Regions from separate parts of the Sinorhizobium chiapasense genome, predicted to be linked through region 2. Evidence: predicted binding sites of a transcription regulator. Region 2 holds the regulator's gene; each other region holds the start of a gene.
What was found. The regulator LexA, encoded in region 2, represses DNA repair genes until DNA is damaged. The targets are predictions, from matches to a motif close to TGTTCNNNNTGTGTTCNG.

Region 1 (6,346 bases), 990 kb from region 2:
GCATTACATCTTCCATCGCAGCACGATCTCGATCCAGCCGAATTGCTATCTCCAGGATCTCTTCATCAACGAAGCCGCGCGCGGGAAGGGCGTCGGCCAGGCGCTGATCAACGGTGTCTTCGACGCGGCGCGACGGGCAGGCTCACCGCGCGTCTACTGGCTGACACACGAGAGCAACGTCAAGGCGATGCGGCTCTACGACCAAGTGGCGCAGAAGTCCGGTTTCGTGATGTATAAGATGATGATTTGAGTGTCTCGTCGGCCGGATCGGCTCCGCCGAGGTTGCTGGCATCTATGGCCGCGAACCAGTCCCCAAAAAAGATCGGCCTGATCACACCCGCTCCACAAACCCGTCCAGCACGCGTTTCTGCCCGGCCCGATCGAAATCGATCGTCAACTTGTTGCCTTCGATCGCGGCGATGTTGCCGTTGCCGAATTTGAGGTGGAAGACGCGGTCGCCGATGTTGAAGCGGGACGGTTCCGAGGTGGTCGACTTGGCGACCAGTTCGCCCTCGATCATGCGGGTACGCGGCCCGGACTCGCCGTAGCCGATGCGCTCGACGGCGTGGCCGGAGCGGGTGCCCCAATTGTCGCGGGTGGCCTCCGAGCGGTGCTGCTGGGCGCGCTTCCAGCCGGGGGTCTGGTAGGAGTTCTCGAAGGGATCGGCCTTGTCGAAGCGCGACTGCCCGTAACCGCCGCGTCCGTAGCCGCCATAGGAGACGTCCTGCTCAGCCACTTCCACGTGATCGATCGGCAGTTCATCGAGGAAGCGGGACGGCATGGTGGACTGCCAGAGGCCGTGGATGCGGCGGTTCGAGACGAACCAGATATGGCAGCGGCGCTTGGCGCGGGTGATGCCGACATAGGCGAGGCGGCGTTCTTCCTCGAGGCCGTCGCGGCCGCCCTCGTCGAGTGCGCGCTGGTGGGGGAAGAGGCCTTCCTCCCAGCCCGGCAGGAACACCGTGTCGAATTCCAGGCCCTTGGCCGAATGCAGCGTCATGATCGAGACGGCATCCATGTCTTCGTTCTGCTCGGCGTCCATGACGAGCGCGACATGTTCCAGAAAGCCGCGCATCGACTCGAAGGCTTCCATCGAGCGGATGAGTTCCTTCAGGTTTTCGAGCCGTCCCGGGGCCTCCGCCGATTTGTCGGCCTGCCACATGGCGGTGTAGCCGCTTTCGTCGAGGATCTGCTCGGCAAGCTCGGTATGCGGCGTCGTTTCGAGCAGCGTCTGCCAGCGGCGAAAATCGGTGACGACGTCGAAGAGGGCCTTGCGCGCCTTCGGCTTCAACTCGTCCGTCTCGATGATGTCGCTCGCGGCGGCGAACATAGGTATGTCGCGGGCGCGGGCATAGTCGTGCAGCGTGCGAACCGTGGTGTCGCCCAGGCCCCGCTTCGGCGTGTTGACGATGCGCTCGAAGGCAAGGTCGTCGGCCGGCTGGCAGACAAGGCGGAAATAGGCCATGGCGTCGCGGATTTCGAGCCGCTCGTAGAAGCGCGGCCCGCCGATGACGCGGTAGTTGAGGCCGAGCGTGACGAAGCGGTCTTCGAACTCACGCATCTGGAACGAGGCACGCACCAGGATCGCGATGTCGTTCAGATTGTGCTTCTGCCGCTGGAGCTGCTCGATCTCCTCGCCGATGGCGCGGGCTTCCTCCTCCGAATCCCAGGCGGCATGTACATGCACCTTCTCGTCGTCAGGATTGGTGCGTTCGGTGAAGAGCGTCTTGCCGAGGCGGCCTTCATTGTGCGCGATCAGATGCGCAGCGGCGCCGAGGATATGTTCGGTCGAGCGGTAGTTGCGCTCCAGCTTGATGACTTTCGCGCCGGGGAAATCCTTCTCGAAGCGGAGGATGTTGTCCACCTCCGCGCCGCGCCAGCCATAGATTGACTGGTCGTCATCGCCCACACAACAAATGTTGATTTGTTGTGTGGGTTTCTTCGCGCTCACGCTGTCGCCGCTTGCGCGGCTGCGCTCCGCGGGGGCGGACGAAACGTCGTCCGGCCAGCCTTGGCTGGCTTGGGCTTCGCCCGGATTTCCTGCGACAGATCGCTCAGACGCCCGTGGCCGCTGCGCCAAGAGCCGCAGCCACATATATTGCGCCGTGTTGGTGTCCTGGTACTCGTCGACGAGGATGTAGCGGAACTTGTCGTGATATTCGCCGAGTACGTCCGGATTGGCGCGGAACATCCGGATCGGGTGCAGCAGCAGGTCGCCGAAATCGCAGGCGTTGAGCGTCAGGAGCCGGTTCTGGTAGGCGGCGTAGAGTTCGCGGCCCTTGCCGTTGGCGAAGGCGCGCGCGTCGCCCTCCGGGATCTGCGAGGGGTCGAGGCCCTTGTTCTTCCAGGTGTCGATCATGCCGGCGAATTGTTTTGCCGGCCAGCGCTTGTCGTCGAGCCCTTCGGCTTGGATCAACTGCTTGATCAGCCGCACGACATCGTCGGTGTCGAGAATGGTGAAATCGGACCTCAAGCCCACGAGCTCCGCATGGCGGCGGAGCAGCTTGACGCCGATCGAGTGGAAGGTGCCGAGCCAGGGCATGCCTTCGACAGCATGGCCGACGAGCACGCCTATGCGCTCCTTCATCTCGCGCGCAGCCTTGTTGGTGAAGGTGACGGCGAGGATCTGCGAGGGAAAGGCGCGGCCGGTCGAAAGGATATGGGCGATGCGGGTCGTCAGGACGCGGGTCTTGCCGGTGCCGGCGCCGGCGAGCACGAGCACCGGGCCTTCGAGCGTTTCGACGGCTTCCGTCTGCTCGGGATTGAGGCCGGAGAGATAATCCGGGCGCTTGGCTTTGTCGCGGGCGGCCATGGCGCGCGCAGCGATACCGCCGGCGGCGAGCGCGGGTTTGCGCGGCGCCGGCTCTTCGTCGAAGAAGGGAATGTCGTCAAAACCTTTGCTCATGCGGCCCAATGTAGTGATTCGGGACCGAAAGGCCAGAAAGGATGTTCTTCTTTTATTCCGGACTCTTCAAGCGCGAAGGCAAGCCTGTGGAAAGATAGCGTATTTCGAAGTCATCAATTTTCGCCCGTCGCGTCGAAAGCCGCGTCCACCGGGACCTGCAGCGCGGTGGCCAGCTGGTTGGTCTTGGCGGCGAGCGAGATGACGCGCAGGAGGTCGGCGTGCTCTGCCGCCGTCATGCCCTTGGCCTTGGCCGATGCCGTGTGGGAGTGGATGCAATAACCGCAGCCGTTGGTGACGGAAACGGCAATATAGAGCATTTCCTTCACGAGCGGGTCGAGGGCGGAGGGCGTCGCCATGACTGCCTTCACCTCCGCCCAGGTCCGCTCCAGGAGGTCCGCGTCGTAGGCGAGCCAGAGCCACATATTGTTGACGAAGTCCGATTTCCGTGTGGCACGGATGTCATCGAAAACTGCCTTGACGCGCGGGTCGGCTTCCGGATCGGGCGGCGGGACGACAGTGCTCATGCTTTCTCCTTGAACTCATATTGAATTTTGCGCGATCGGTTGTTCAGAGCATGGCGACACAGGCGTTTTCCGGAATGTCGCCATTGGCGCCGATCCATGCCTTGATATCGTCCGGCGTTATCTGGGCGTCGGCATTTCCCGCTGCCTTTTCGCGGATATCGACGACGCAGAGCGGCACGATGAGCTTCTCGACCGGCAGTTCGGCGACCGACATACCGTCGGCGGAGAAATGCAGCGGCGCGTCGACATGCGTGCTGGCGTAGCTGAACTTCTGCTCGCGGAAGAACTGCTGCTGGCCGAAGTAGGTCGGGAACTCCTCGTAGAGTTCATGGGTGAGGTCTGTGACGCTGGTATGGCCGGCGGCGAGCGCCGCCGGCGCTATTCCCATGCTGGCGGCGGCAATACCGGCCGTGCCGACCGCAGCCGCGCGGAAAAAGCCGCGCCGCGACAGCATTCGCTGCTTTACCGATTCCATGATGCAGGCGTCGCACATCGTTCTTCTCCCAACATGAGTTGAACATCGAAACCGATCGGAATGGTGCCCGAGGAATGCAGAATAGCCCAGCCGCCGAGGCTGTAAACACTGGTTGTCCAGTAAAATACTGTGCAATCGGCGAACGGCGATGGGCGCCATCATGCCGCCAACAAATTCGGCTTTTATTACAATTGCGTAATGATGGCATTCCGAGATTGCCCGAAGGCAGGCAAACAATGATACTCGGGGGCAAATCGGAACGCTCCGCCGGCACGGGGGCCGCTGGAGCGCGCTTTTCATTTGGAGATGTGAATGCGGCTTTGGAAGCAACTGGCGGTCAGCGTCGTTGTGCTCGTGGTGGGGGCGGCTGCCTGGGTACGTTTTGCGCCCGGCGCCGGCGAAACGCTGGCGGCGATCGGCGTTTCGCACCCGCTGATCGATGCGCTGTCGAAGTCGCAGGGCGGCGAAGGTCAAGGCGGGCGGCGCAACGGCGAACGCGGGCAGGGTGGCCAGGGCGGCTTCGGCGATGCGGCGCTGGTTGTCGTCAGGCCGTCGGCGAGCGCGATCGTCAACGACAGGCTCAACGCCATCGGCAATGGCGAAGCGATTCATTCCGTCACGGTGACGCCGACCGCGACGGGCAACCTTACCGAAATCCTGGTAAAATCCGGCGACAGGATCGCCGAGGGCCAGGTCATCGCGCGGCTTGACAGCGACGACCAGAAGGTTGCGGCGGAACAGGCGCGGCTGACGCGCGACAGTGCTGAGGAAAAGCTCGCACGCTATCGCAATCTCGGCAGCGCACGGGCGGTGACGGCGGTGGAGGTTCGCGACGCGGAAATCGTGCTGCAGGCGGCCGAGCTGGCGCTGAGGACGGCAGAGCTCGATCTCAAACGCCGCGACATCGTCGCGCCCTCGAAAGGTGTAGTCGGTATCATCACCGTCAATGCCGGCGACTACGTGACGACGTCAACGCCGATCGCAGTGGTGGACGACCGTTCGCAAATTCTTGTCGATTTCTGGGTGCCGGAACGCTTCGCCAGCAAGATTTTCGTCGACCAGCCGGTGACGGCGAATGCGATCGCGCAGCCCGGGCGGCAGCTCGAAGGCGTCATCCATGCGATCGACAACCGTCTCGATCAGGCGAGCCGGACGCTCCGGGTCCGTGCAAGGCTTGAAAATCCCGACGACATGCTTCGGGCGGGCATGTCTTTTTCGGTTACCATGGCCTTCGACGGCGACCGTTATCCGACGGTCGATCCGCTGGCGATCCAGTGGAGTTCGGACGGATCCTATATCTGGCGCGTCAAAGGCGATCGCAGCGAGCGGGTGCCGATCAAGATCATCCAGCGCAATCCGGACAAGGTGCTTGTCGACGCCGCTCTTGTGGAGGGCGACCGTATCGTGACTGAAGGCGTGCAGCGCCTGCGCGATGGCGGCGCGGTGCGCGTTGCCGGCGAAGAGCGGCGCGAGCCAGAGCAGAAGGTCGCGGGAGAGGCGCAATGAACATCGGGTTCGGCGGCCATCACGGCAAGGGCGGAGGCCAGGGGGGAAAGACCGGCTTTACCGCGCTTTTCATCCGTCGGCCGATCTTCGCGCTGGTGGTCAACACGCTGATCGTCGTTGCCGGCCTCGCCGCCTGGAACGGAATCGAAATGCGCGAACTGCCGCAGGTCGACCAGCCGGTCGTTTCCGTGACGACATGGTTCGAAGGCGCTTCGCCGGAAACGATCGACCGCGAGGTGACCTCGATCGTCGAAGGCGCGGTATCGCGCGTCCAGGGCCTCAAGGGCATTTCCTCGAGTTCTTCCCTCGGGCGCAGCCGCGTGACGCTCGAATTCTCCGACACGACCGACATTGGCCAGGCGGCGAATGACATTCGCGATGCGCTCGGACGCGTTGCCGGCCAGTTGCCGGACGATGCAGACGAGCCGATCATCGTCAAGGCGGACGCGGACAGCCAGCCGATCATGCGGCTGGCGCTGACCTCCGACACGATGACCATGGAAGACATGACGCTGTTGGTCGAGAACGAGATCAGCGACCGGCTCGCGGCAGTCGAGGGTGTCGCCGATGTAACGGTCTACGGCGACCAGGAGAAGATCTTCCGCATCGACCTGAACCAGGCGAAGCTCGCCGGGCGTGGGGTCACGGTGGCCAATCTTCGCGAAGCGCTCTCCAACGCATCCTACGACGTGCCGGCGGGCTCGCTCACCAGCGCCAGCCAGGACATTACCGTTCGAGCGACGGCGGACCTCCAGACGCCCGAGCAGTTCGAAAATCTCATCATCGGGGACAATGTGCGGCTGCGGGACGTCGCGACGGTGACGCTCGGCCCGGATACGGGCACGTCGGCGCTGCGCTCCAATGGTCGGCAGGGCATCGGCCTCGGCATCGTCCGTCAGGCCCAGTCGAACACGGTCGATATCTCCGAGGGTGTTC
Region 2 (6,346 bases):
GTATGATGACGTCCTTGGTGGCGCCGTGCCGGGTGCCTGCGATCGCGATTCGGCCTCCGTCACCACGCTCGAGAAAGCCGGTATCCCCCGGCTGCCCGCCGGAGGTGGCGTAGAAGCATGTCTGATCAAGCTCGATTCCGCCATCATCGAGAATTCCGGTCACGCTTGCCTCGCAGGTCGAGAGGTAGAAGTCTTCTCGGAAGAGGGCGGTAACGGTCTTGGTCATCGCGAATGTTATCCGACGGGTTCGTATGGCACGGTGATGTTCGAAGTGGTCTTGAGCCAGCTTGGCACCGGCAGGCCCTTGGAGGTCAGAAAGTCCGGGTTGAAGAGTTTCGACTGGTAGCGGTTACCATAGTCGCAGAGAATCGTCACGATCGTGTGGCCGGGGCCCAGGTCCTTGGCGATCCGTACCGCGCCGGCAATGTTGATGCCGGTTGAGCCCCCGACGCAGATCCCTTCCTTTTCGATCAGGTCGAAAACGTAGGGCACGGCTTCCGAATCGGGAATCTGGTACGCGAAGTCCGGCGTGAAACCTTCAAGGTTGGCGGTGATGCGGCCCTGCCCGATCCCCTCGGTGATCGAGCTTCCGTTCGCCTTGAGCTCGCCATGTGCATAGTAGTTGTAAAGTGCGGCCCCTTCCGGATCGGCAATACCGATCTTGACAGCAGGATTCTTGGCCCGCAACCCTTGAGCCACGCCGGCGAGCGTGCCTCCAGAGCCTACCGCGCAGATGAAACCGTCGACCTTGCCGTCTGTGTCGCGCCAGATTTCCGGCGCTGTCGTTTCCACATGCGCGTCGCGGTTTGCGACGTTGTCGAACTGGTTTGCCCAGATCGCGCCGTTCGGTTCTGTCTTGGCAAGTTCGGCGGCCAGTCGGCCCGAAACCTTCACGTAGTTGTTGGGATTTTTGTACGGCACCGCGGGAACTTCGACTAGCTCGGCACCCATGAGGCGCAACGCGTCCTTTTTCTCCTGAGTCTGCGTTTCGGGAATGACGATGACCGTACGGTATCCGAGCGCGTTGCCTACGACCGCGAGACCGATTCCGGTATTGCCGGCAGTGCCTTCGACGATGACGCCGCCGGGTTTCAACTGCCCGGATTTTTCCGCCTGCCGGATGATCCACAAGGCTGCGCGGTCCTTCACCGATTGCCCCGGATTGAGAAATTCCGCTTTGCCCAGGATGGTGCAGCCGGTGGCTTCGGAAACGGCTTGGAGCCGGATCAACGGCGTGTTGCCGATCGCTTCGAGCACGGACGGAAGAACGGTCATTCTGAAAACCTCACGCTGGACGGAACGGACGCCGGGTCCGAACCCAGCATAATCCCTGATGAACGGCGATCCGATAAACATTTGGTTTACAGGCAAGATCGCCGAAATATTGGCGTGTTTTCGGCTCAGCCTGTGTACGAGGCAAGAAATAGCGTTTCGCAGCTTACCTGTCCCGGGCAAAATTCGTCTCGGTCGTCAAAAGATCGGTCGAAAGAGAAAAATGTGGGCAGGCGTTGCCGTCGGAGAGGTATTGAGCCCGGGCCGGGGGAGACAGCCACGGGTCTTGGAAGGCAAAGCCCTTCCCGATGGACGCGAGGACAAAATGACGACTGCATTCACAGCCCGACCCGAGCATGGACTGGTGTGGATAACGGGGGCGAGTTCGGGCATCGGCCGCGCCGTGGCCCTCAGGCTGGTGGAGGAAGGCTACTCGGTGGTCGTCACGGCGCGCAGCCACGAGAGGCTGGTGGCACTTCAGCATGAGGCGTCGGGCCCGGGTAGGATTGTCGTTCTCGATGGGGACGTCGCCGATCCGCGTGATATGGAACGTTTGCTGGCAGCCGTCGAATACGACCACGGGCGGGTGGCTCTGGCCGTGCTCAATGCGGGGGTGGCGATTCCGGTGCGTGGCGATGATCTTGGTCGGGAAGCCTTCGATAAGAGCTTCGCCGTCAATCTTCATGGTGTGGTCAATTGCCTCGTGCCCGTTGTGGAGCACATGAAGGCGAACGGGCATGGCCAGATCGCCGTCGTCTCGTCAGTGGCGGGATACTGCGGCCTACCGATGAGCGCCGCTTACGGAGCGACCAAGGCGGCGCTCATCAATATGGCGGAGAGCTTGAGGTTCGACCTCGATCGTATCGGCATCCGCGTGCAGTTGATCTGTCCGGGCTTTGTCGATACGGCCGCTTCGGCGAGAGGCAGGTTCCCGCGACCGGCGATGGTGAGCGTGGACGAGGCGGCGGAGCGCATATGCCTCGGCTTGAAATCCGGGCGCTTCGAGATCACCTTCCCGAAACGCTTTGTCTATGCCGTTAAGCTGCTGCGGTTCCTGCCTTATGGCGCCTACTTTGCGCTTCTCAACTGGCTCGTGCCGGGGCGTGCACCCGCCACCGCCGCAAAGAAAGAGCGCTCCGGTTCAAAAGGCAGGCCGCGTCAGGCGGTGTGAAGCACCAGAACCGCACCAAAGACCAGCGACAGGCCGACCCAGCCGACTGGCCTTAGCTTTTGGCCGAAGAAAAGGCGCCCGCAGATCGCGGTGCCGAAAATGCCGGTGGCGCCAAGTACCGCATAGGCCATGGCGAGTTCCATACCCTTAATCGCTTTCGCGAGCAGTGCGAAGGCGGCCAACACCAGGAGAATCGAAAGCGCGCCCCAGCCGCGCCGGGCAAAGCCGTTCGACTTCGTGGAGGCCAGATTCGCTGCGACGTCGAGAATGCCGGCCATAACCGCGAAAGCGAAATAGAAGCCATCGGCGCTCATCGGGCGGCTTCTCCCGCCGCTTCCTCTTGCTCGACCTCACCGGCGTTGACGAGCAGTATGCCTGCAACGGCCATCGACAGGCCCAGCATCTCGCGGCCGCTGAGTGCATGGCCGAAGACGAACACGGAGACGATCGTGATGAGGGCCACACCGGACCCTTCCCAGATGGCATAGGCGACGCCGACGGAGATCGTCTTCACGGCCTTGGCAAGGAACACGTATGAGAGTGCAATCGATGCGTACATGATCGCATGCCCGGCATAGGAGCCGGAGGCGGAAGCAGCTTTCATCGCCGTGAGGCCGGCGACCTCTGTCGTGATCGCGAGAACCAGGAAAAGCCATGCAACACGCATGAGGAACCTTCAGAGACTATGCCGACAAACGAAAAAAGAGCCACTCGGGCCTTTGCCGCGAATGGCTCTTTGAAACTGGCTCCCCGGGCCGGATTCGAACCGGCGACCTATCGATTAACAGTCGAGTGCTCTACCGCTGAGCTACCAGGGATCATCTGCGCCGCAGAAGTGAGGCTGCTAATACAAATGCTTTTTCGATTTGCCAAGCGGTTTTTCAAAAAAAATGACAACGTCCGTTGCGCGGCTGTGGAGAAGGCCCCAATTCTGGGGAGGAGCATGAAAGAGGAATAATGACGAACGGCAGGAAAGAACGACATTTCGGCATCGACCCGCAGACCCACGAGCTCGTCCTCGGCAAATGGCGTATGAACTTGCCCGACTCACCGGTGCTGCGAATTCTTGTTGGGACGCTCCTTGTGGTGGGCGGCGTATTGGGCTTCCTGCCGGTGTTAGGCTTCTGGATGATTCCTCTGGGGCTGCTCGTGCTTTCTCACGACATACCGGCCATCCGCCGTCGTCGCCGCAAGCTGGCGGTCTGGTGGGCGCGCTGGCGCGGCCAGCAAAATTCTTCCGACAAATCCTGAAAGGCACATGCGGCCGCGGGGTGCCAAGCGCGCATTAGCGGAGCGCTGGGGGGAACGTGGATGACCTGGCGCCGTCCCACCTTTTTCGAACCACTCCCCTTGCACTCCTCATAGATTCGTTCTAAACGCCGGCCATCGCTTGATCGATCGAGCGTGAGAGGCCTCGTGGCGGAGTGGTGACGCAGAGGACTGCAAATCCTTGTACCCCGGTTCAATTCCGGGCGAGGCCTCCAAAGCTTTTACTTCAAGAAAATCAACGATGAATGTGTAGCCGGACGCTGTGTGAGTGTTTGGCTTACGGCAAAACCGTTTGGCCCGCGCAAACGCGATTCGCGGCGATCAGTGCCATCATTAACGGATTGGCCCTCTGCAAGGCGGTAGAGCAGGGCCTTTGGTTTTGGCCACCCGAGTTGCAGTGTGATTTTCTCCAGCGCCGCGCGTCTGCTCAGGTGCGGAAAGGGCGCTGTAGCAATTTGAATCACTGCCGCAAGTCGCATTGCTGAGCCCGACTCACCAGCCCGTCTCAACTAGTGATAGCGGCGAATAAGGCCGACGAGCTTGCCTTGGATCTTGACGCGGTCCGGTCCGAATATCCGCGTTTCATAGGCCGGGTTGGCCGCTTCGAGCGCGATGGATGCGCCCTTTCTGCGGAACCGCTTGAGCGTTACCTCCTCATCGTCGACAAGCGCAACGATGATGTCGCCGGGATTGGCCGTGTTCGTGTTCCGAATGATCACGGTATCGCCGTCGAAGATACCCGCCTCGATCATCGAGTCGCCCTTGATCTCGAGCGCGTAGTGTTCGCCGTTGCCGATCATCTCGGCCGGGATGGAAATGTCATGAGTGTTGTTCTGGATCGCGGAAATCGGGACGCCGGCCGCGATCCGCCCCATGACCGGCACGGAAACCGATGCAGTATCGCTCGGTGGCGCCGATTTCGTCGTGGCGGCAGGCGCGGCAGGTGGCTTGCCCAGGCTGCCTTCGATCACGCTTGGCGAGAAGCCACGCCGTGGCTGCGGGCTCGTGGTGTAGGCCTCGGGCAGCTTGATGACTTCGAGCGCGCGCGCCCGGTTGGGAAGACGGCGAATGAAGCCACGCTCTTCAAGCGCGGTGATCAACCGGTGGATGCCCGACTTGGAGGCGAGGTCCAATGCGTCTTTCATCTCGTCGAAGGACGGCGGCACCCCGGATTCCTTCATTCGCTCGTGAATGAACAGAAGCAATTCCTGTTGCTTGCGGGTTAGCATGGCGCGTCACTCCAGAGTCGCGAAACAAATCAAGAACAGACACTATCTGTTCCATATGTGTTCCGCAAGTACCTAAAATTCCGTGAATTTCCCTGGCCGTTGCGAAATCCTCCGGCAAAGCGGGCGGTTGCTCCGCCGACGCCTCGCCGTGAACCACGTAAAGGGCGGGCTACGCCGGTTTCACATCTCCGTCAGCTTGGTGAGAGCTCCGGAGTTTGCGCGTGTTGCGGCTGTGATCTCCTGGATCAGGGCCTGGCTCGCCACCGGAATCGAGACGTCCGATCGGAAGATCAGTCCCACCTTCTGCGGCGGCACGAACTCGTGGATGTCGAGCTGAGCGGATATGTCGATCTCGACCAATGAACCTGTCTCGAGCTCGATGCGTACGGCGTCCTGGCGCACAAGGCCGATGAACTCGCTCTTCTGGAGAATGTTCTTGACGAACATCGGGGAGCCGCTGCGCAAAACCGATCTCTTGAATTCCATGCCTACAAGCTTGCGCAGCGCGCCTTCGAGATCGCGGTTGCCGGTCAATACCACCCAAGGATACTGCGCCAGTTCGTTGAGTTCGATCTGATGACCGTCAAGCATCGGGTGACCGGCGCGGACGACGAGGATCATGGAATCGAGATAGAGTTCGCTCTGTTCGACATCGGGTGGAAGGTCCTCCGGCTCGAAGAGGGTCGCGATCAGGAAATCGAGATCCCCCAGCAGCAATGGGCGGATCAGGTCGCTGCGGGTGCCATTGGCAATGTTGATGGTGAGGCGCCGCTCGTCGGTCACAAGTCTGAGGATCGCGAATGCCAGCGTGCGGCTGTCCGGGCCAAGCGGAGCGCCGACGTTGATCTCGCCTGATCCAAGTGTGCGGATCGCTTTGATATCGCTCTCCATCTTGCGCATCTCCGCCGCAATGCGCCGGGCATGATCGAAGACCGCCTCGCCGAAAGACGTAAGCGTGATGCCGCGCGGCCCGCGATCGAGCAGCGGCACTCCAAAAGCATATTCGAGCATCTGGATGCTTTTCGAAAGCGCCGGCTGGGAAAGATTGAGGCGTTGCGCAGCCTTGTTCAGGCTCCCCAGTTCAGCGACTGCAAGGAATCGATTGACCGAACGCAGATCCATATTTCACCTCCCCGAGAAACTGGATTTGACGATAATCAGTTCTAACTTTTGGTTTGAACGATATCAAATCATTCTTCTTGATTTTAGAACTTCCGGCCCGCAGACTTCGATCATTCCCGGCGGCTACCAACGATTTGCGCACGGGAAGGCCGAAGCGAGAAGTCCTTCAGGACGGGGTTGTACGAAGCCGTGAGGAGACGGCGTCGCACAACCGAAGCGACGGTCGAGGAGGAGCATTTCCGGACAGTCCGGATTCAATCATCGCCTGATCATGGTCGGCCTT
Region 3 (6,346 bases), 220 kb from region 2:
CGTCCGGTTTGCAGGGTCCATGGTGGTTTCCTTGAGCTGCGCGGGCAACATCTCGCCAAGACCCTTGAACCGGCCGACTTCAACCTTGCCGCGGCCGTTGAACTCGGTGCGCATCAGTTCCTCGCGATGCGCATCGTCGCGCGCATAGAACGTTTTCGAGCCTTGGCTGAGGCGATAGAGCGGCGGAACCGCGAGGTAGAGGTGACCGCCGCGGATGAGCTCCGGCATCTCCTGATAGAAGAAGGTGATGAGCAGTGACGCGATGTGTGCGCCGTCGACATCGGCGTCGGTCATGATGATGACGCGCTCGTAGCGCAGATCCTCATCCCGATATTTCGATCGGGAGCCGCAGCCAAGCGCCTGGATCAGATCGGCGATCTGCTGGTTGGCGCTGAGCTTTTCGCGCCCGGCGCTGGCGACGTTCAAGATCTTGCCGCGCAGCGGCAGGATGGCCTGGTTTGCGCGATTGCGCGCTTGCTTCGCCGAGCCGCCTGCCGAGTCGCCTTCCACGATGAAGAGCTCGGCGCCTTCCGCCGTGTTCTGCGAGCAGTCAGCGAGCTTGCCCGGCAGACGCAGCTTGCGCACCGCCGTCTTGCGGTTGACTTCCTTTTCCTTGCGCCGGCGAACGCGCTCCTCCGCGCGCTCGATCACCCAGTCAAGAAGCTTCGCCGCTTCCGCAGGATTGTCGGCGAGGTAGTGGTCGAAGGGATCGCGCAGGGCGGTTTCGACGATGCGCTGCGCCTCGACGGTCGCCAGCTTGTCCTTGGTCTGGCCGACGAATTCCGGCTCACGGATGAACACCGAGAGCATGCCGGCCGCCGAGATCATCACGTCGTCCGTTGTGACGATCGCCGCCCGCTTGTTCTGGGTCAGCTCGGCGTAGTTCTTGAGCCCCTTGGTAAGCGCAATGCGGAAGCCCGCCTCATGCGTTCCGCCTTCCGGGGTCGGGATCGTGTTGCAGTAGGAGTGGATCTGCTGGTCGCCGCCATACCAGGTGACGGCCCATTCAAGTGAACCGTGGCCGCCGGATTTTTCCGATTTGCCGGCAAAGATTTCACGCGTGACGGTGAATTCCTTGCCGAGCGTCGCGGCGAGATAGTCCTTCAGACCGCCCGGGAAATGGAAGACCGCCTTGTCCGGGATCTCCGAACCTTCCGGCAACAGCGATGGATCGCAGGACCAACGGATTTCAACGCCGCCGAAGAGATAGGCCTTGGAGCGGGCCATTCGGAAGAGCCGCGCCGGCTCGAAATGCGCGTGCGGCCCGAAAATCTGCGGATCCGGATGGAAACGCACTTTCGTACCGCGACGATTGTGAACGTCGCCAAGGTCCTCGAGGCCGCCCTGCGGGATCCCGCGCGAAAAGCGCTGACGGTAGAGCTTTCGGTTGCGCGCGACCTCGACCTCGAGAGAGTCCGACAACGCGTTGACGACCGAGACACCGACGCCATGCAGACCGCCGGAGGTTTCGTAGGCCTTGCCGTCGAACTTGCCGCCGGCATGCAGCACCGTCATGACCACTTCGAGCGTCGACTTGTTGGGGAACTTCGGATGGTTTTCGACCGGGATGCCGCGGCCATTGTCGGTAACGGTCAGGAAGCCTTCGGCATCGAGGCTGACCTCGATGAAATTCGCATGTCCCGCGACCGCCTCGTCCATCGAGTTGTCGATGACTTCGGCGAAGAGATGATGCAGCGCCTTCTCATCCGTGCCGCCGATATACATGCCGGGACGGCGCCGCACAGGTTCCAGGCCCTCGAGCACCTCGATCGCCGAGGCGTCATAGTCGCTGCCATCGCTGCTCCTCGGTGCAGGGCGCGGTCCTTCGCCGCCGGCAGGTGGTGCAGGCTTGCGCGAAGGCGCATTGGCTTCCGCCGGCTTCGGCTTCGGGGGCATTGCGGAAAAGAGGTCGCTGCTGTCGTCCATGGGGTCGTTCGGATCGTTCCTGTCGTCTGGCGTCGCGAAGGCACATAGCAAGAGCCGGACGCTGCCGCCATCTTTGTGTCGCGCGAATCACCCGAATTTTGCCAGAGTATTGCGCCAGGCGCGAACAAAAGGCGAATTCCGGTATCTTGGGCAGGCAGAATACCGTAAGAGCGTCGGCAATCTGCTTCAGTGTTGCTTTGCGGAAATGGCAATGGCAAGGCACCTGCCTAATGAGGGAGCCCGTCGGCTGTTTATGTCCACAACTGTTTTTTCCGCCCGGCGCTTGATGCCCGCACTTATGCTCCCGAGCCTTCTTCTTGTCGGCTTCGCTGCCGAGGCGGCGGCCCTGAAGCCATACAAGGACGAACTGTTCGCCTATGGCAATGTGCTCGAAGAGGCCGATGGCGGCGATTTCCGTGTCATCGACTACAAGGAACTGCGCGATATCAACGGCCGCGACCAGATCCCGGAACGGCGCGTCAAGCGCGCCTACGTCTCCCTTGGCATCAAGAGCGCACAGGTCAATGAGACGCTCGACCTTGGGGGGCTCTCGCTCGATGTCATGCGCGTCGGCCCCGATCGCGGCGCCGCATTCACGGTGATCTTCATCCACGGCCGCGGTGGCGACCGGCGTCTCGGTGCCAACGATTTTTCCTTCGGCGGTAACTTCAATCGCCTCAAGAATCTCGCCGCCGCCAATGGCGGCACCTATTATGCGCCCAGCGTGCGGTCCTTCGATGCCGCAGGCGTGGCCGATGTCTCGGCGCTGATCCGCTTCGCGGCCGAGCGTTCCGGCGGCGGGCCGGTCGTGCTCTCCTGCGCATCGATGGGGAGCTTCATCTGCTGGGGCGTCGCGCGCGACCAGACAGCGGTGTCGGCTCTCGGTGGCATGATGATCATGGGGGGCGCCTCCGATCCGAGCTTTGCAGAGAGTGCCGCCTATAAGGCGCGGTTGCCGATGTTTTTCAGCCACGGCAGCCGCGACAGCGTTTATCGTGCCGAGGATCAGGTTGCGCTCTATCGCTCGCTCAAGTCGAAGGATTATCCGACACGCTTCGTGCTGTTCGAGACGGGTTCGCATGGCACGCCGGTACGCATGACCGACTGGCGCGATGCACTGAACTGGATCGCGAGCCGATAGGAAATTCTGAAGTGGACCCGCGATGAAGATGGATGAGTTTGGGCGTTCCGATCCGACAGAGCGTCGGCCGCAGCGGACCGTGTCGCCGGACGATTACGAGGATCGGATCGGCTCGATCGAACCGATGGCATACCTGCCTTTGGGCAGTGGTCTAAGTTTCGGCGACAGCCGCCGCAACGATCGCGGCACTCTCATTGACGGTTCGAGACACAACCGCATTCTGGCCTTCGATCCGGGAACGGGGCGGATTTCGTGCGAGGGTGGCGTCACACTCCACGACATCCTTCTGCGAGCGATCCCGCACCGCTTCTTTCTGCCGGTGACTCCGGGCACGGCTTTCGCGACAATCGGCGGTGCCGTCGCCAATGACGTCCACGGCAAGAACCACCATGCTCGCGGCACCTTCGGCAATCATGTCCAGCGCATTACGCTGCTGCGTTCGACCGGCGAACGGCTGGTTTGCTCAGCCGAGGAGAACGCCGACCTCTTTGCCGCGACGATCGGGGGCATCGGGCTGACGGGCCTGATACTTACGGTCGATCTTCGGCTGATGAAGGTGCCGTCGCCGCATATCCAGCAGCATGTGATCCGCTTCGACAACCTCGACGACTATTTCGCACGCGTCGAGCGCGTCGACGAAGAGCATGAATATTCAATGGCCTGGATCGACCAGCTCGCGACCGGGCGTCGTATGGGAAGGGGCCTTTTTCTTGCCGGTGATCACGCAGATGGATCCTGCGAGTTTCCCGATATTCCCAAGAGATTGCCGCTTTCCGTACCGTTCTCCCTGCCGTTCAATCCCCTGAACACGGTGACCATGAGGGCAGTGAACGAATACCGCTTTCGTCGGGAAAGGCGCGCTGAGACCATTTCGACGATGACATGGAACTCCTACTTCCATCCGCTGGATGAGATCGGTTCCTGGCATCGGCTCTATGGCCCAGGCGGGCCGCGCCAGCATCAGAGTGTCTATCCTTCGGAGAATGCGCCGGAAACCACCGCGCGGCTACTGGAGACAGCGCGCCGCGCCGGGCATGCATCGTTTCTGACGGTGCTGAGACGCTTTGGAGACATCGCCTCGTGCGGCCCTCTTTCATTTGCGCGACCCGGTTTTGCCTTGACGTTGGATTTAGCCAATCGAGGTGAAGCAACGGCTACCCTCTTGGATGCTCTTGACCGCATCGTCGTGGACGCTGGAGGCGCGGTAAATCCCTGCTTTGACACGCGGATGAGCCCGGAAGTCTTCGAAGCTTCGTTTCCCCACTGGGAAAAGCTCGAGGCGTTGCGCGACCCCGCCATGGCGTCGGACTTCTGGCGGCGCACTGCGCTGAGCTTGAAGAGATGAGGGCAGGGATCAACGCCTCTGCCCTCTTATGTTCATGTCGAACTTGACCACGTTGGAGTAGATCGGTGTTCCGACGTCCATGCCGTAGGGTGCGCGGCGGATGCTGCCGCGGATGGTAAAAGCGATCGAGCGCTTGTTCCAGTCGGTGAGCGTCACCTCAAAGCGCTCCTTGCGGGCCTTGCCGCGAGCCGTCAGCGTACCCACCACGGTTGCCGAATCGGCTCCGGTCTGTGTGACGCTGGTGGATCGGAAGGTCACCGTCTGATAGTTGGCCGTGTCGAAGACGGCGCTTGAGCGCAGGAAGTCCTCGACCCGTCGCTCACTGGACTTTACGCTCTCCGGATAGAGGGTGAACTCGACCGAAGACCGTTCGATGTTGCTGCCATCTATCCGGAAGCCGCCGGAGAACTTTGCGAACTTGCCGGCAATGCCGCCGCCGCCTCCGGCCTGCGCGACGCTGAACTGGACGGTCGAAGAGCTGGCGATGCGGTAGTTGCCGGCCGCGTCGGCAAGCGCCGGAGCGGCCGCTGCAGCCGCCGGCGTCGTTGCCATGGCGAGAAGCGCGAACGACCATATCGCATTAAAAAAAGGCCTGCGTGGAGTCATCATGGATCATTTCCTCTCGACGATGGTGTCGTCGTTCTCTTGAGTGTTGAATGTCTTGGCATCGCTTGGGCGGGGGCTAGGGCGAAGCATGCGGACGAGGACTTCGTCTCGCCGCAGGAAATGATGGTAGAACGCCGCCGCCGCGTGCCCCGCGACCAGCCCAAGCGTAAGATAGGCGAGCAGCGCGTGGGCGAAGGTCCAGAAAGCCTCCGAAGCTTCCGATTGCCGGAGCGGCAGATGCGGAATGACGATCAAATTGAAATAGAAGCTTGGGATATTCAGCGTCGAAGTCGACACGACGGCCCAGCCGCCCAGCGCCACGATCAGCGCGAGAACAATCAGCGCCCTATGCATGATCTGGGCCGCCGTATGCTCCAGCGGGCCGAGGCCCGGAGGGGGAGCCGGACTGCGTTCGATGGACCACCACACGGCCCGAAGGACCGCCAGTCCCAGCACGGTGAAGCCGAAGGATTTGTGCCACTGATAGAGGGAGAACTGCAAAGCCGGATCGATCTCGGTGCGTCGCATGACGAAGCCGAGAAGGATGAGGCCGAGGATCAGCACCGCAATCGTCCAGTGGAGGACGATCGTCACCGCGCCATATCCTCTCTCGCTGTTGCGCAACATAGCGCTCTCCGGGTGAAGAAGCCAATTCCTCCTCGCCACCGTACAGTCACCCTTATGAGACGCCCAAAGCTTGGCTTTTATTCGCTCCGTGGTTCAATTCGCGTTGAACGAACTGGCACAACGGCGGCGCGAAGGCCGGAATAATCCGGTCCGGGTGCTTTTTTTTGCCCGGGCGATTTGCTAGGCCGCTTGCCGGAGAAGAGACCCGACACGGAGGAATTTCATGACGCCCGATATCCGCCCGCTCGTTGCCGGAAACTGGAAGATGAACGGAACACGCGCCTCGCTCGGCCAGATCAAGGCGATGGCGGAGGGCGTCAAGGGCAGTCTGTCCGAGAAGGTGGAAACGCTGATCTGCCCGCCGGCAACGCTGCTCTACGTCGCAACCGCACTTTGCGACGACAGTCCTCTGATGATCGGCGCCCAGGATTGCCATCAGAAACAATCCGGTGCCCACACGGGAGATATTTCCGCCGAGATGATCGCCGATTGCTTCGGCACTCATGTCATCGTCGGCCATTCCGAACGCCGCACAGATCATGCCGAGAGCGACGCACTGGTGCGCGCCAAGACCGAAGCCGCTCATGCGGCCGGCCTTCTCGCCATCGTTTGCGTCGGCGAAACCGGCGAGGAGCGCAAGGACGGCAAGACACTCGACGTCCTGAAGCGCCAGCTCGCCGAAAGCGTGCCGGATGGCGCGA

Region 1: a site for LexA is predicted at 2,948-2,965, ahead of RB548_RS12350 (ATP-dependent helicase). Genes of this name have one in related genera too.
Region 3: a site for LexA is predicted at 2,047-2,064, ahead of parE (DNA topoisomerase IV subunit B). Genes of this name have one in related genera too.

What each region holds. Positions count from the first base shown of each region.
Region 1 covers NZ_CP133148.1:2,530,761-2,537,106, reverse strand. Annotated here, with positions in the region: gene RB548_RS12355 (GNAT family N-acetyltransferase) at 1-250, shown strand, start outside; gene RB548_RS12350 (ATP-dependent helicase) at 332-2,905, opposite strand; gene RB548_RS12345 (carboxymuconolactone decarboxylase family protein) at 3,019-3,429, opposite strand; partial or broken gene RB548_RS12340 (cyclase family protein) at 3,476-3,922, opposite strand; gene RB548_RS12335 (efflux RND transporter periplasmic adaptor subunit) at 4,217-5,410, shown strand; gene RB548_RS12330 (efflux RND transporter permease subunit) at 5,407-6,346, shown strand, end outside.
Region 2 covers NZ_CP133148.1:1,537,168-1,543,513, forward strand. Annotated here, with positions in the region: gene RB548_RS07430 (alanyl-tRNA editing protein) at 1-226, opposite strand, end outside; gene RB548_RS07435 (cysteine synthase A) at 235-1,275, opposite strand; gene RB548_RS07440 (SDR family NAD(P)-dependent oxidoreductase) at 1,598-2,443, shown strand; gene RB548_RS07445 (SMR family transporter) at 2,431-2,757, opposite strand; gene RB548_RS07450 (SMR family transporter) at 2,754-3,110, opposite strand; tRNA gene RB548_RS07455 (tRNA-Asn) at 3,187-3,261, opposite strand; gene RB548_RS07460 (hypothetical protein) at 3,401-3,694, shown strand; tRNA gene RB548_RS07465 (tRNA-Cys) at 3,854-3,927, shown strand; gene lexA (transcriptional repressor LexA) at 4,222-4,941, opposite strand; gene RB548_RS07475 (LysR family transcriptional regulator) at 5,122-6,063, opposite strand.
Region 3 covers NZ_CP133148.1:1,314,230-1,320,575, forward strand. Annotated here, with positions in the region: gene parE (DNA topoisomerase IV subunit B) at 1-1,926, opposite strand, end outside; gene RB548_RS06370 (alpha/beta hydrolase) at 2,138-3,067, shown strand; gene RB548_RS06375 (FAD-binding oxidoreductase) at 3,090-4,412, shown strand; gene RB548_RS06380 (YceI family protein) at 4,422-5,021, opposite strand; gene RB548_RS06385 (cytochrome b) at 5,025-5,645, opposite strand; gene tpiA (triose-phosphate isomerase) at 5,869-6,346, shown strand, end outside.